Methylocaldum szegediense: one gene and its partner. The protein of the gene in region 2 interacts with the protein of the main gene of each other region in a pairwise test. Links are inferred from orthologs where the notes say so. Each region holds a gene or a part of one and is shown on either strand. Other genes may lie near its edges. The genes, in order: rpe and eno.

Region 1 (6,507 bases), 3.1 Mb from region 2 along the record:
GGGCGATGAAGGCTTGGCGGATGCGGCGGCCTTCCTCGGTGCGCACCGGGATGTTCTGTAGGTTGGGATCGGAGGACGAAAGCCGTCCGGTGGCGGCCACGGCTTGATGATACGAGGTATGGACGCGCCCGGTGCGGGGGTTGATCTGCTCCGCGAGCTTATCGGTGTAGGTGGACTTGAGTTTGGCAACGGAGCGGTAATCTAGGATCAGCCGTGGCAATTCGAAGCTTTCGGCCAGTTCCTGCAGCACCGATTCGTCGGTGGATGGCTGACCAGTCGGTGTTTTCTTGACGACCGGCAGGTTCAGCTTGTCATAAAGGATGGTCTGGATCTGCTTGGGCGATCCTAGGTTGAACTGGCAGCCGGCTGCTTTGCAGGCTTCCTGTTCGATCTCCAGCATGCGCTTTTCGAGTTCCCGGCTGTGTTGAGCCAGCTTGACCGCGTCCACCAGAACGCCGGTGCATTCCATGCGGGACAGGACCGGAAGCAGGGGAATCTCGATACTTTCGTAGAGGGTTTTGAGCGAAGCTTCCGCCTCAAGCTTAGGCCAAAGGTGATGGTGCAGACGCAGGGTGATGTCGGCGTCTTCCGCCGCGTATTCGGTAGCGCTTTCGATGCTGACCTGCTGGAAAGGAATCTGTTTCGCGCCTTTTCCGGTTACGTCTTCGTAATGGATGGTGCGGTGATTGAGATAGAGTTCGGCCAGGGAGTCCATGTCGTGCCGGGTGGCGGTGCTGTTGAGCACATAGGATTCCAGCATGGTGTCGTGGCGGATGCCGGTCAGCGAGACGCCGTGATTGGCGAGAACGTTGGCGTCGTATTTGAGATTCTGTCCGATCTTAGGGCGCTTCGGATCTTCCAGCAAAGGCCGAAGCTTTTCCAAAACATAGTCGCGGCTGAGCTGCGCGGGCGCGCCGGGATAGTCGTGAGCCACCGGGACGTAGACTGCTTCGCCCGGTTCCACCGCGAAAGAGAGCCCCACGATTTCGGCTCGGCTGTAATCTAGGTTGGTGGTTTCGGTGTCGAAAGCGAAGTAGTCCGCGGCTTCCAGTTTCTTGAGCCAGCGCTCCAGCTCGTCCTCGCTCAAGATCGTTTGATAATTGCCTTTCGTTACCCCTTGAGGAGCGGCAGCGGCCGGTTTCTCAACGGTATTCGCACCATCCATCTGCCGGAGCCAAGAGTTGAATTCGAGACGGACCAGGATTTCCCGAAGGGTGGCGTGATCAGGTTCGGCTCGCTTCAAATCGTCCGGACCGATCGATAGTTCCACGTCGCATTTAATGGTGGCCAACTGGCGCGACAGGGGAATTTGATCGAGATGGGCACGGAGGTGCTCACCGACCTTGCCGCCGATCTCGTCGGCATGCGCGACGATAGCGTCGAGCGAGCCGTATTGGGTCAGCCATTTTGCCGCGGTTTTCGGTCCTACCTTGGGAATGCCGGGAATGTTGTCCGAGGTATCGCCCACCAAGGCCAGATAGTCGACGATGCGTTCGGGCGGCACGCCGAACTTGGTTTTCACGCCCTCGACGTCGAGGCGGGTGTCGAACATGGTGTTTTCCAGTATCACCCGGTCGTTGACCAGTTGCGCCATGTCCTTGTCGCCGGTGGAAATGACGACCGAATACCCTTGCTCGACCGCTTTCATCGTAAGAGTTCCGATGACGTCGTCGGCCTCTACGCCCGGCTCGATCAGCAAGGGCAGCCCCAGCGCCCGAATGATGTCGTGCAGAGGCTGAATCTGCGCCCGAAGTTCATCCGGCATCGGCGGTCTATGTGCTTTGTAATGTTCGAAAAGGTCGTCGCGGAACGTTTTTCCGGGCGCGTCGAATACGACCGCGATATGGCAAGTCTCATACTCTCCGATCAGCTTGCGCAGCATATTGGCGACGCCTAGTACCGCGCCGGTCGGTTCACCTCGCGAGTTATTGAGAGGCGGTAGGGCGTGAAACGCGCGGTAGAGGAACGAGGAACCGTCGACGAGGACGAGTCTTTTTTCGTTTGGCTCGGGCATGAGGATTATTGGCTAGGGCGGAATGAAAGCGCCATTTTAGCAGTACGCCGGCGTTTACCGAGTCCCGCGATAGACAATGGTTCGGTTTCTGCCTGCTTTCTTGGCTTCGTATAGCGCGCTGTCCGCGCGCTCTATCAAATCCCGCCAGGAACGTATTGGCGACCCGGCGGGTTCTAGGGACGCGGCTCCGAGGCTGATGGTCACTCGAATTTCGTCTTCGTCGCGGATGACGGCCGTGGCCTCGACGGCGCGCCGTAATTTTTCGGCTGTCATCCCGGCTTGTTCGGCGTCGCTATCCGGCAGAGCGACCGCAAATTCTTCCCCCCCGTACCGGCTGAAAATATCGCTGTTTCGCAGGCGGCTCTTTACGATATTGGCGACGTGCAGCAAGACCTGGTCTCCGGTTTGGTGACCATAGGTGTCGTTGATACGCTTGAAGTGATCGATATCGAACAGAATGATGGCCAATTTGGTCGGCAAGAGCAGACTGCGATGGCACTTTTGTTCGAGGTATTCCAGGAAGAATCGCTTGTTGTGGATTTGCAGCACGGGGTCGAGGCTGGCCTGCTTATGTAACTCCTCGTGGTAGTGGAGTTCCGGGCTGTTTTTGGCGATGAACTTGAAGATCGTGTTTCCGATCGTGATCAGATCCTGGTCGCGCAGGACACAGGTCACGCGCCTCTCGGAATTGACGAAAGTTCCGTTGGTACTGTTCTGGTCGATGATGATGAAGGTCGACGCCTCTCTTTTGATGACTGCGTGCTGCCGTGAAACGCAACTTTCCTCAATTTGGACATCCGCATTCTTAGAACGGCCGAGGACTATCTCGTCCTTATCAAGTACGACCCGCCTTCCGACCTGAGGGCCGCGTATCATAATCAAGCAAGCCTCCAAACCGTTCTCGCCGTACTTCCAGTGAAACCATGGCGTGCCGGGCGGTATGGTGGTTTCTTCCTTCGGCGTCTTCTTTACCATATTCCTCTCAAACAATATGGCTTTTCTTCGCTCGACTGGACCTCAATTCAAGAAATGAGTCAATAGATTTTCATTCAAGCCATTTCGACAGATTCAGGAGAGCCTGCGACAGCCCCGTCGATGATCGGAACTTCCTTTTAAAAGAATAGAGATCTTTCGGTGCATCGGACGGGCAATGTCGAGAAGGCTTCAGCTTGCCCCTCCGGAAGCCAAATGTGAAAATACCCCATCCACTCGGACCGGACTCGGAAAAAACCGGGAAATGTAAAAATAAGTTGAGACTATCCAACTCGATTTTAGTCGGAACGTTTCAAGCGTTCCGTTTTTTGCTTAAAGAGAGCCATCGCCTATGAATGAAAGCTGGATTGCGCCTTCGATTTTGTCTGCCGATTTTGCCCGCCTCGGTGAAGAAGTCGTAAACGTTTTGAACGCCGGTGCGGACATTGTCCATTTCGATGTCATGGACAACCATTATGTCCCCAATCTCACTATCGGTCCTTTGGTGTGCGAGGCGCTTCGGAAGTACGGAGTTACCGCGCCCATCGACGTGCACCTGATGGTCAAGCCGGTGGATCGGATTATCCCGGATTTCGCGAAGGCCGGTGCTACTTATATCACGTTTCACCCGGAAGCGTCCGAGCATGTGGATCGCACGCTTCAGCTCATCAAGGACTCGGGCTGCAAGACGGGGCTGGTGTTCAATCCAGCGACGCCGCTCAATTACTTGGATCATGTGATGGAGAAATTAGACATGATCCTGCTCATGTCCGTGAACCCCGGTTTCGGCGGTCAATCCTTCATTCCGTACGTGCTGGACAAGTTGCGTGAGACCAAGCGGCGTATCGAGGCCAGCGGGCGCAACATCCGCCTGGAGATCGACGGCGGGGTGAAAGTGGACAACATCCGCGAGATCGCCGCGGCGGGGGCGGACACGTTCGTCGCAGGGTCGGCCATTTTCGGTGCGGGCAAGGAGAGTGACCCGAACCGTTACGACTCGATTGTGCGTGCCTTGCGGGAAGAGATAGCTAAGGCTCGCGCCGTTTGATGCTGGTACACACGCCGGATCTCGTCGCTTTCGACCTGGACGGTACGCTCGTCGACAGCTTACCGGATCTGGCCGATGCCATTGATGCCGTGCTGGGGCGTCTGGGGTTGCCCTCGGCAGGCGAGCCGCGGGTGAGACGTTGGATCGGCAACGGCGTGAATATGTTGGTGAAGCGTGCGCTGACCGGCGAACTTTGGCCGCAGGACAACCCGCCGCCATTCGACGAGGCTTTGACGATGTTCATGGATTTGTACGAGGCGAACGTTTGCAATCGAAGCCGCTTGTTTCCTGGCGTCGCTGAAGCGTTGAAGCAGCTCAAGGCGGTGGGTTTTCGCCTGGCGTGTGTTACCAATAAGCATTCGAGGTTTACCCGTCCCCTGCTAGACCGTCTGGGCGTGCTGCAGGACATGGACTTCGTCGGCTGTGGCGATGAGTTCGAGAAGCTCAAGCCCGATCCGTATCCTTTGCTGAAAACCGCCGAGTTTTTCGGAATCGAACCTTCCCGCGGTCTGATGGTCGGAGACTCCGTCAACGATGTGAAAGCCGCGCGGGCGGCAGGATTTATGGTCGTCTGCGTGCCTTACGGCTATCACGGCGGCAATGGCGTCGAATGTCTCAAGCCGGATGCCGTTGTTTCCTCTCTGACCGAGTTGCCCGCTTTGTTCAAGAAAGCTGCGTGAGCACCATGGATCGATCCGTTCTGAAAGAGCGATGGCGTCGCTGAACCCGCCTCGAACATAGAGGGTCGAGCCCGAAGGCTTTGACCCGATCAACCGCCTGTTGGGTTATGCTTCGCTAACCCGCTCTACCTGAATGGATGAAGCATCATGACGCCCGAACGATTTCAGCAGTACGCCGATCAAGGCTACAACCGCATTCCACTCGCCCGCGAGGTGCTAGCGGACCTCGATACGCCCTTGAGCGCGTATCTCAAACTGGCCGACGCGCCTTATTCCTATCTGTTCGAGTCCGTACACGGGGGCGAACAGTGGGGGCGTTATTCCATCATCGGTCTGCCGTGCCGCACCGTGATCCGGGTGTGCGGTAACGACATCATGGTCGAGAAGGACGGACACATCGTCGAAGCCGACCGCGTCGACAACCCACTCGACTGGATCCGGCGCTACGGTGCGGGTTTCAAAGTCCCGCAGATCGAAGGGTTGCCTCGCTTTACCGGCGGGCTGGTCGGCTATTTCGGGTATGAGACAATTCACTACATCGAGCCCCAGTTGCATTGCGAGAAGCCCGATCCGATAGGAGTTCCGGACATCCTGCTGATGGTGTCCGAGGAAGTGCTGGTTTTCGACAATCTTTCGGGCAAGCTGCTGGTTCTGACGCATGTCGACCCGGCCGAACCGAACGCCTACTATCAGGCGCAGGATCGGCTGGACATGCTGATCCAAGGCCTTCGGCAGAACCGTTTGCCGGGCAACCGAGGGCAGGGAACTCAAAAACAGGTCGATGAAAGCGACTTTGTTTCCGGCTTCACCCAAGAGGGTTTCGAAAACGCAGTGCGGAGGGTGAAGGAATACATCGTCGAAGGCGACGTGATGCAGGTGGTTCTTTCCCAGCGTCTCTCGATTCCGTATTCCGCTTCGCCCATGGATTTATACCGCGCCTTGCGCTGTCTGAATCCCTCGCCTTACATGTTTCACCTGAATCTCGGGGATTTTTACGTGGTCGGTTCTTCGCCTGAAATCCTGGTGCGCGTCGAGGACGAGACCATCACAGTCCGACCGATCGCCGGCACGCGGCGGCGGGGCAAGACTCCCGAAGAGGACCTGGCACTAGAGCGTGAACTTTTGGCCGATCCAAAGGAAATCGCCGAACACCTGATGCTGATCGATCTCGGCCGAAACGATACCGGGCGGGTGGCGGAGACCGGCAGCGTCCGCGTCACCGACAAAATGATCATCGAGCGCTATTCCCACGTCATGCATATCGTGTCCAACGTCACCGGCCGCCTGGCCAAGGGTAAGGACGCTTACGACGTACTTGCCGCGACGTTCCCGGCAGGAACCGTCAGCGGCGCGCCCAAGATCAGAGCCATGGAAATCATCGCCGAGCTGGAACCGGTCAAACGCGGGATTTATTCCGGTGCCGTCGGTTACATCGGCTGGTCCGGAAACCTGGATACGGCCATCGCGATTCGCACCGCCGTTATCCGAGACGGGATCCTGCATATCCAGGCGGGAGCGGGTGTGGTGTACGATTCCGTTCCCCGCAACGAATGGGAAGAGACTCTCAATAAAGGGCGCGCGGTGTTTCGAGCGGTCGCCATGGCCGAAGCCGGGCTCGAGGGAGGGCGCAGCTTATGAGATCCCGCGTCTTGATGATCGACAACTACGACTCGTTTACTTACAACCTAGTCCAGTATCTGGCGGAATTGGGCGCCGAGGTGGAAGTGGTGCGCAACGACCAGATCGACGTCGAAGAGATCGAAGACTTCGCTCCGGACAAGATCGTCATTTCG
Region 2 (6,590 bases):
AGGAACGGTACGGATCTTGGCGACGGCGCCGGGAACTTCCTCCACACCTCTGGCGATCAGATTGGCCATTTCGGCGGTGGCACCCCAACGGCTGTAGTAGACGATTAGAACTTCAACCATGGAAAGGACGAAACGTTTGAATAGGTCAATGCATGCCGGCGTGGCCGGAAGAGGTCGCTTGAGACCCAGGGGCGTTAAATAATGTTCAATACGTTTTCCGGCGGGCGCCCGATAGCGGCTTTTCCGTTTGCCAGCACGATGGGACGCTCGATGAGAATCGGGTTTTCCACCATCGCGGCGATCAACGCTTTTCGATCCAATGCTGGATTATCCAGGCCCGCTTCCTTATAAACCGCTTCGCCTTTGCGCATCAGGTCGCGCGGTTCCATTTTCAGCTTGGTCAGAATGTCTTCCAGTTCGGATGCGCTGGGTGGCGTTTTCAAATATTCGATTACGGTGGGTTCTATGCCTTTACTCTTGAGCAGCTCGAGAGTCGCGCGTGATTTGCTGCAGCGGGGATTGTGGTAAATCGTAACGTTCATGGGTGTCGTAACCTCGAAATCGATCGTGACAAATCGGAATTCGCTTACTCAAGCGGGGCGAACCGCGCAATTGCTCAACTCGATCACACCTGACAATCTGGCCAGTCCGGCCATCTAGGTGAGACTGCCGCGCGTTTTTCGTTCCCGTTCCTGTTCTTTGCCGATGACTTTGACTAGTTCGGTAAGCTCGCTGGCGAGTATTTCCAGGAGATCGTCGCTCGTCAAAATTCCGGCCAACAATCCTTGTTGGTCGACCACCGGGATTCGGCGCACGCCCTTGATGCGCATTCGCTGCAAGGTTTCCCATAGCCCGTCCTCTTCGTGGGCGGTAATGAGATCATAACTCATGATATCGCCAATGGTGACGGCGCTCGGGTCCAATTCTGCGGCGAGGATTTCAACGACCAAATCCCGGTCAGTCACGATGCCGACCGGCTTGACGCCTCCAGTCGAATCCTCGACTACGATGGCGCTGCCCACGTGGAACTCGCGCATCACTTTAGCCGCATCGATAATCGAGTCTTCTTTTCGCAGGATAACCGTATCGCGGTTACAAAATTGTCCAACAGACATGATGATCCTTTTAGGCCGTTGATGGAAAGAATCCTTGTATTCTACCGGGTTGCGCCCCCCGCTGCAGGAAAAACGGCACGGAGCTAACCGGGCAGAAAAAGATAAAGGAGCACGCCTCCCAGAATCAGCCTATAGATCACGAAAGGCAGCATACCGATGCGGTCGAGAAGGCGCAGAAACCAGTCGATGGTGACGTAAGCGACGACGCCCGAGAGTAGTGCGCCGAGGAACATGTTCCACCAAGATACCGCGTGGTCGGACACCGCGAGTTCGTAGGTCTTGAGTAAACCAGCCAATGCGGTTACCGGTATAGATAGTAAGAACGAAAAGCGGGCGGCGGCTTTCCGGTTGAGTCCGAGGAACAAACCACCAGTGATTGTGATACCGGATCGGGATGTGCCGGGAACCAATGCGATCGCCTGAAAAAGGCCGACGATCACCGCGTCCTTCCAGTTCATGTCGGCATCGGTGCGTCGCTCGGCGCTTACTTTTTGTGCTAGCCAGAGAATCAGGGCGAATACGATCGTGCTGGCGGCGATGACCAGCGGGTTGCGCAACTGGGTCTCGACGTAGTGGTTGGCTGCCAATCCGGCGAGGCCGGCGGGGATTGTTCCCAAAATCACATACCAGGCCAGTTTGGCGTCGGTATTCATGCCTTTTCCGGAGATCGAGCGCCACCAGGCTCCGGCCATATCCCGCAGGGCGCCCGCATAATAGACCACGACCGCGGTAAGCGTCCCGATATGTACAGCTACGTCGAAGGCCAAGCCTTGGTCGTGCCAGCCGAAAAGCGTCGGTGCCAGGATAAGGTGAGCGGCGCTGGAGATCGGCAGAAACTCCGTCAGCCCTTGCAGTAAGGCCAAATAATAGACTTGATGGCAGTCCATGAGGCTCCTTTAGTCGTCTGAATGGTCGATATCGATCAGTTCCCGCAGAACTGCGGTCGCGTAAGCCCCGGAGGGGAGCGTGAAACACAAACGCAAGCGGCTTCGGTCGCAAAGTTCCCAATTAAAGCCTTCCGGGCAAAGCCGCAGCGGCCGGCGGGCCATTTCGAGTCCGAACGCTTCGAGTCCGCGGCAGAGTTCGGACTCTTCTTCGACGATAGCCGCTTCTATCGCTAACGCTTGGTCGCTGACGGCGGGCGTGCCTTTGCCCCAGAGAACGCCGCTTGGATGAATCTCCCTGGCCTCGATCCGTTGGGTAATTTCCGGGGTAATCGTTTCGGGTTTGAAAAAGCTGCGCGAGTCTGAAAACATGAAGACATCGCCGCTGATGGCCTGGTCCCAGTTGTTTTGCGCGACCCGGCTGGCAAGGATTCGGTTGAACAGATAGGAACGTGCCGCTGATAGATAAATTCCGCGTCGATGCGGGTCCGCGCGCCCTAACGTTCCCGCGAAAAGAGCTGACGCTTTGGCGACATTGTGTCCTTCGCGGCCAAAACGTTGCGTACCGAAATAATTGGGAACGCCTCGGGCGGCGACTTGCTTCAGGCGTTGCTCCAGCACTGCGGGATCGTGTTTCAACTCGCGAACGGTGATCTTGAAGCGGTTGGCGACCGCGGCGCCTTTTCTAAGCTTGCGGCCATTGCGGCGGACTTGGAGTATGCGGAGAGACGGCGACTCGAGTTGGCGCCAATCCGGTTCGGGTTTGCCCGGCAGCCACACACTGAACCATTGAATGGTTTTGCCGTGGCGGTCTTTGAGACCGGCGTAACCGATGTCCCGCGCCGAGACGCCCGCAAAACGAGCCAACTGGCGTGCGACATAATCCGTGTTTTCGCCGCGCTTTTCGATGCGTAGAAAAACATGCTCGCCTTGGTCCGAGGGTTCGAAACCCAGCACTTCCTCGACGATGAAATCTTCCGGCGAGGTCTTGATCGCGCCAGTCCCGGCGGGGCCGCCGAAAGCGTAGGGCAGGGCGGCGTTCGAATCGCCCATGGCTTTAGGTTTTGCGGAGAAGCGCTACCGCATAGGCAGAGATGCCTTCGCCCCGGCCTTCGAAGCCCATGCCTTCGGTTGTGGTGGCTTTGACGTTGACCGCATCGTACGCAATCGCGAGGTCATCCGCGATGGTTGTGCGCATTTTTTCGATGTAGGGTGCCAGCCGGGGTTGTTGTGCGACGATGGTCAAATCGACGTTGCAGACGGAATAACCGTTCTCGACGATTTTGGCGTGAACGTCGCGGAGCAGAACACGACTGTCTATGCCTTTGAACTTCGGGTCGGAATCCGGGAAATGACGACCGATGTCGCCCAGCGCCGCCGCACCAAGTAAGGCATCGCACAAGGCGTGCAAGGCAACATCTCCATCCGAGTGAGCCGCCAGGCTTTTTTCGTAGTCTATGGCCACGCCCCCAAGAACCAGTTGGCCACCCTCTTTGAACCGATGCGCATCATAACCTTGGCCTATTCGTAGCATTGTCGCTCCAGGTAAAAAGCAGCCAGGGACAAGTCCTCCGGCCGGGTGATCTTGATGTTGTCCGGGCGTCCTTCTACGAACTTGGGACGCCATCCTTGAAGTTCGAGAGCGCTGGCTTCGTCGGTCACCACGAGTTTCCGCTCGGCCGCATCGATCAGCGCGTGCTTGAGCATACCAAAGCGAAACATCTGGGGCGTCAGCGCGCGCCAGATCCGGCTTCGGTCGATGGTTTCGATGATTTCCCCCGTTTCAACGCCCTTCAAGGTGTCCGTGACCGGCAGCGCCAATATCCCGCCCACCGGATCGTTCCCAAGCGTCCTGATCAGTTTTTGGATGTCGCCGCTTGTGATGCAGAGGCGAGCGGCATCGTGTACCAATACCCAGTCGTCCGGTGCGGCGGTGCCTTCGAGGCTCATCAAAGCGGAAAGCACGGAGTCGGCGCGTTCCTTGCCGCCTGGCGCTGTGCGTATCTTGGGATGGGTGGCGCATGCCAGTTCTGGCCAATAAGCGTCCTCGCTGCCGAGAGCAACGACAATACCTGAGAAGGCGTCGATCTGCAGCAATCGTTCCAGAGTATGTTGCAGTACCGGCTTGCCCAGAACTTCGAGGTATTGTTTGGGTACCTCGGCCCCCATGCGCTTGCCCACGCCGGCTGCCGGGACGACAGCCCAGAATCGTTGGTTTAGGTCGATGTCGGTCATGGGACGTGGCTAACGGGGCCTTTCGGTTACCGGCGGCGAGTTCCGCTCGGTAGGCTTTGATCGTGGTGCCTGTTCGTGCGTCTTGTTCTTCGGCATTTCGATCACTTGGATGAAAATTTCACCTTGCTTGATCATGCCGAGCTCTTGACGAGCCCGCTCTTCGATCGCATCCGTACCTTCCTTCAAATCCCTGACGTCGGCCTCCAGCGCGGCATTGCGTTCGCGCCGTTTTTCGCCCTCTTCAGTAAGCTTGTCAATACGATCCTGTAACTCCTGCAACTCCGCAATTCCGCCGTCGCCCAGCCACAGCCGATACTGCAGCAAGGCTATCAATACCAGCAGAAAGATGATCAGCTTTCTCACACGGCTGTCGGACGGCGTCCAGTCTCTCAGAGCGTCTGACGGAAGGCTCTACGTCCGGCGTATCGGGCTTTGGCCCCCAGTTGCTCTTCAATCTTGAGTAGCCGGTTGTACTTGGCGATTCTGTCGGACCGGCTGAGAGAACCGGTTTTGATTTGCCCTACGCAAGTGGCCACCGCGAGATCCGCGATCGTGGTGTCCTCGGTTTCGCCGGAGCGGTGCGAGACAACGGCCGCGTACCCGGCCTGCTGAGCTATGGCGATGGCTTCCAGGGTTTCGGTCAAGGTACCGATTTGGTTGACCTTGATCAGGATGGCGTTGGCGATTCGGGCCTCGATGCCTTGCTTTAGGATGGAAGGGTTCGTGACGAAAAGATCGTCGCCTACCAACTGGATGTTATTGCCCAGGCGATCGGTCAAGCGTTTCCAACCATCCCAGTCGTTTTCGGCCATACCGTCTTCGATGGTGATGATTGGATACTTGTCGACCCAGGCGGCGAGATAGTCCGTGAATTCAGCCGAGTTGAAGCGCTTGTTCTCGGATTCCAGCGTATAGATGCCATCTCGGTAGAACTCCGAACTAGCAACGTCAAGACCGAGATAGATGTCTTCTCCCGCTTTGTATCCGGCTCGCTCAATCGCTTCCAAAATGACAGTGATCGCGGATTCGTTGGACGGTAGATTAGGGGCGAAGCCACCCTCATCGCCTACGCCGGTTCCGAGACCCCGCTCGGCCAAGATTTTTTTCAGCGCATGAAAGACTTCCGCTCCATAGCGGAGCGCTTCCCGGAAACTGGGTGCACCGACGGGAAGAATCATGAACTCTTGCATGTCGATGCTGTTATCGGCATGTGCGCCGCCGTTGATGATGTTCATCATCGGCACGGGGAGCAGGAACTCGCCGTTCCGGTTGAGATAGGCGTAGAGCGGTTTTCCTGCGTCGTTCGCCGCGGCGTGGGCGGCCGCCAAGGAAACGCCGAGAATGGCATTCGCTCCTAGACGACCTTTATTTTCGGTGCCGTCCAGTTCGATCATCTTTTGGTCAATAGCCGTCTGATCTTCGGCGTCCATACCTAGAATAGCGGACCGGATCGTCGTTTTGACATTCTCGACGGCTCTCAGAACACCTTTCCCCAAATAGCGCGCTTTGTCGCCGTCCCTGAGTTCGATGGCTTCGCGCGTACCGGTGGAAGCGCCGGAAGGGACCATGGCGCAGCCGGTTGCTCCGGATTCGAGCGTAATCTCTACGGCGACGGTGGGATTGCCTCGGGAGTCGAGCACTTCGTGTGCCCATACTTCGGTGATTTTGCTCATGGGTTCCGTTCCTCTGGTGTTGGGATTTCGTTATGAAATCAATTCCGTTTAGATCATTCCGTGTTGTTTAACAATGCGGTCAATTTCGACAAGCACCTCCAAGAGCTCCTTTATGCGAGTCAAAGGCCAAGAATTGGGTCCGTCGCTTTTTGCTTTGTCCGGTTCGGGGTGGGTCTCCATGAACAGGCCAGAGATGCCCACCGCCACAGCGGCCTTGGCCAAGATCGGGATGAATTCACGCTGTCCTCCGGAAGCCGTGCCCTGGCCACCGGGCAATTGCACCGAGTGGGTGGCGTCGAACACGACGGGACAACCGGTCTCGCGCATGACGGCGAGCGAGCGCATGTCGGAAACCAGATTGTTGTAACCGAACGAGACACCGCGCTCGCAGACGAGGATTTGTTCGTTGCCGACGGCTCTCGCCTTGTCGACTACGTTCTTCATATCCCAAGGGGCCATGAATTGGCCCTTCTTGATATTGACCGGTTTTCCTTGCCTGCAGACGTTCTGAATAAAGTTGGTCTGACGGCAGAGAAACGCGGGCGTCTGCAGCACATCGACTATGGCGGCGACTTCGCGCAATGGCGTATCCTCGTGGACGTCGGTCAGCACCGGTACCCCGACATCTCTCCTAACCTTTTCGAGAACGCGCAGACCCTCTTCAAGACCTGGGCCACGGAAGC

What was found.
Region 1: the proteins of eno (region 2) and rpe interact in binary tests that used the Escherichia coli proteins (3 or more experiments, as listed by UniProt). The link is inferred for Methylocaldum szegediense from one-to-one orthologs.

The regions. Positions count from the first base shown.
Region 1 is NZ_OX458333.1:1,256,930-1,263,436, forward strand. Bases 2,445-5,186 are described here. They hold rpe (ribulose-phosphate 3-epimerase), read left to right. Parts: upstream 2,445-3,338; coding sequence 3,339-4,034; downstream 4,035-5,186. Other genes in these bases: QEN43_RS05265 (GGDEF domain-containing protein), read right to left, coding at 2,445-2,989; QEN43_RS05275 (phosphoglycolate phosphatase), read left to right, coding at 4,034-4,714; trpE (anthranilate synthase component I), read left to right, coding at 4,862-5,186. In the rest of the region: polA (DNA polymerase I), read right to left, coding at 1-2,014; more of QEN43_RS05265, read right to left, coding at 2,069-2,444; more of trpE, read left to right, coding at 5,187-6,352; QEN43_RS05285 (anthranilate synthase component II), read left to right, coding at 6,349-6,507. UniProt on the Escherichia coli protein: Catalyzes the reversible epimerization of D-ribulose 5-phosphate to D-xylulose 5-phosphate.
Region 2 is NZ_OX458333.1:4,353,143-4,359,732, forward strand. The notes cover bases 3,766-6,590. They hold eno (phosphopyruvate hydratase), read right to left. Parts: upstream 5,908-6,590; coding sequence 4,624-5,907; downstream 3,766-4,623. Other genes in these bases: ispD (2-C-methyl-D-erythritol 4-phosphate cytidylyltransferase), read right to left, coding at 3,766-4,234; ftsB (cell division protein FtsB), read right to left, coding at 4,244-4,597; kdsA (3-deoxy-8-phosphooctulonate synthase), read right to left, coding at 5,956-6,590. In the rest of the region: wrbA (NAD(P)H:quinone oxidoreductase), read right to left, coding at 1-120; arsC (arsenate reductase (glutaredoxin)), read right to left, coding at 195-542; QEN43_RS19030 (CBS domain-containing protein), read right to left, coding at 657-1,115; QEN43_RS19035 (undecaprenyl-diphosphate phosphatase), read right to left, coding at 1,199-2,002; tRNA pseudouridine(13) synthase TruD, read right to left, coding at 2,012-3,052; ispF (2-C-methyl-D-erythritol 2,4-cyclodiphosphate synthase), read right to left, coding at 3,057-3,533; more of ispD, read right to left, coding at 3,521-3,765. UniProt on the Escherichia coli protein: Catalyzes the reversible conversion of 2-phosphoglycerate (2-PG) into phosphoenolpyruvate (PEP). It is essential for the degradation of carbohydrates via glycolysis.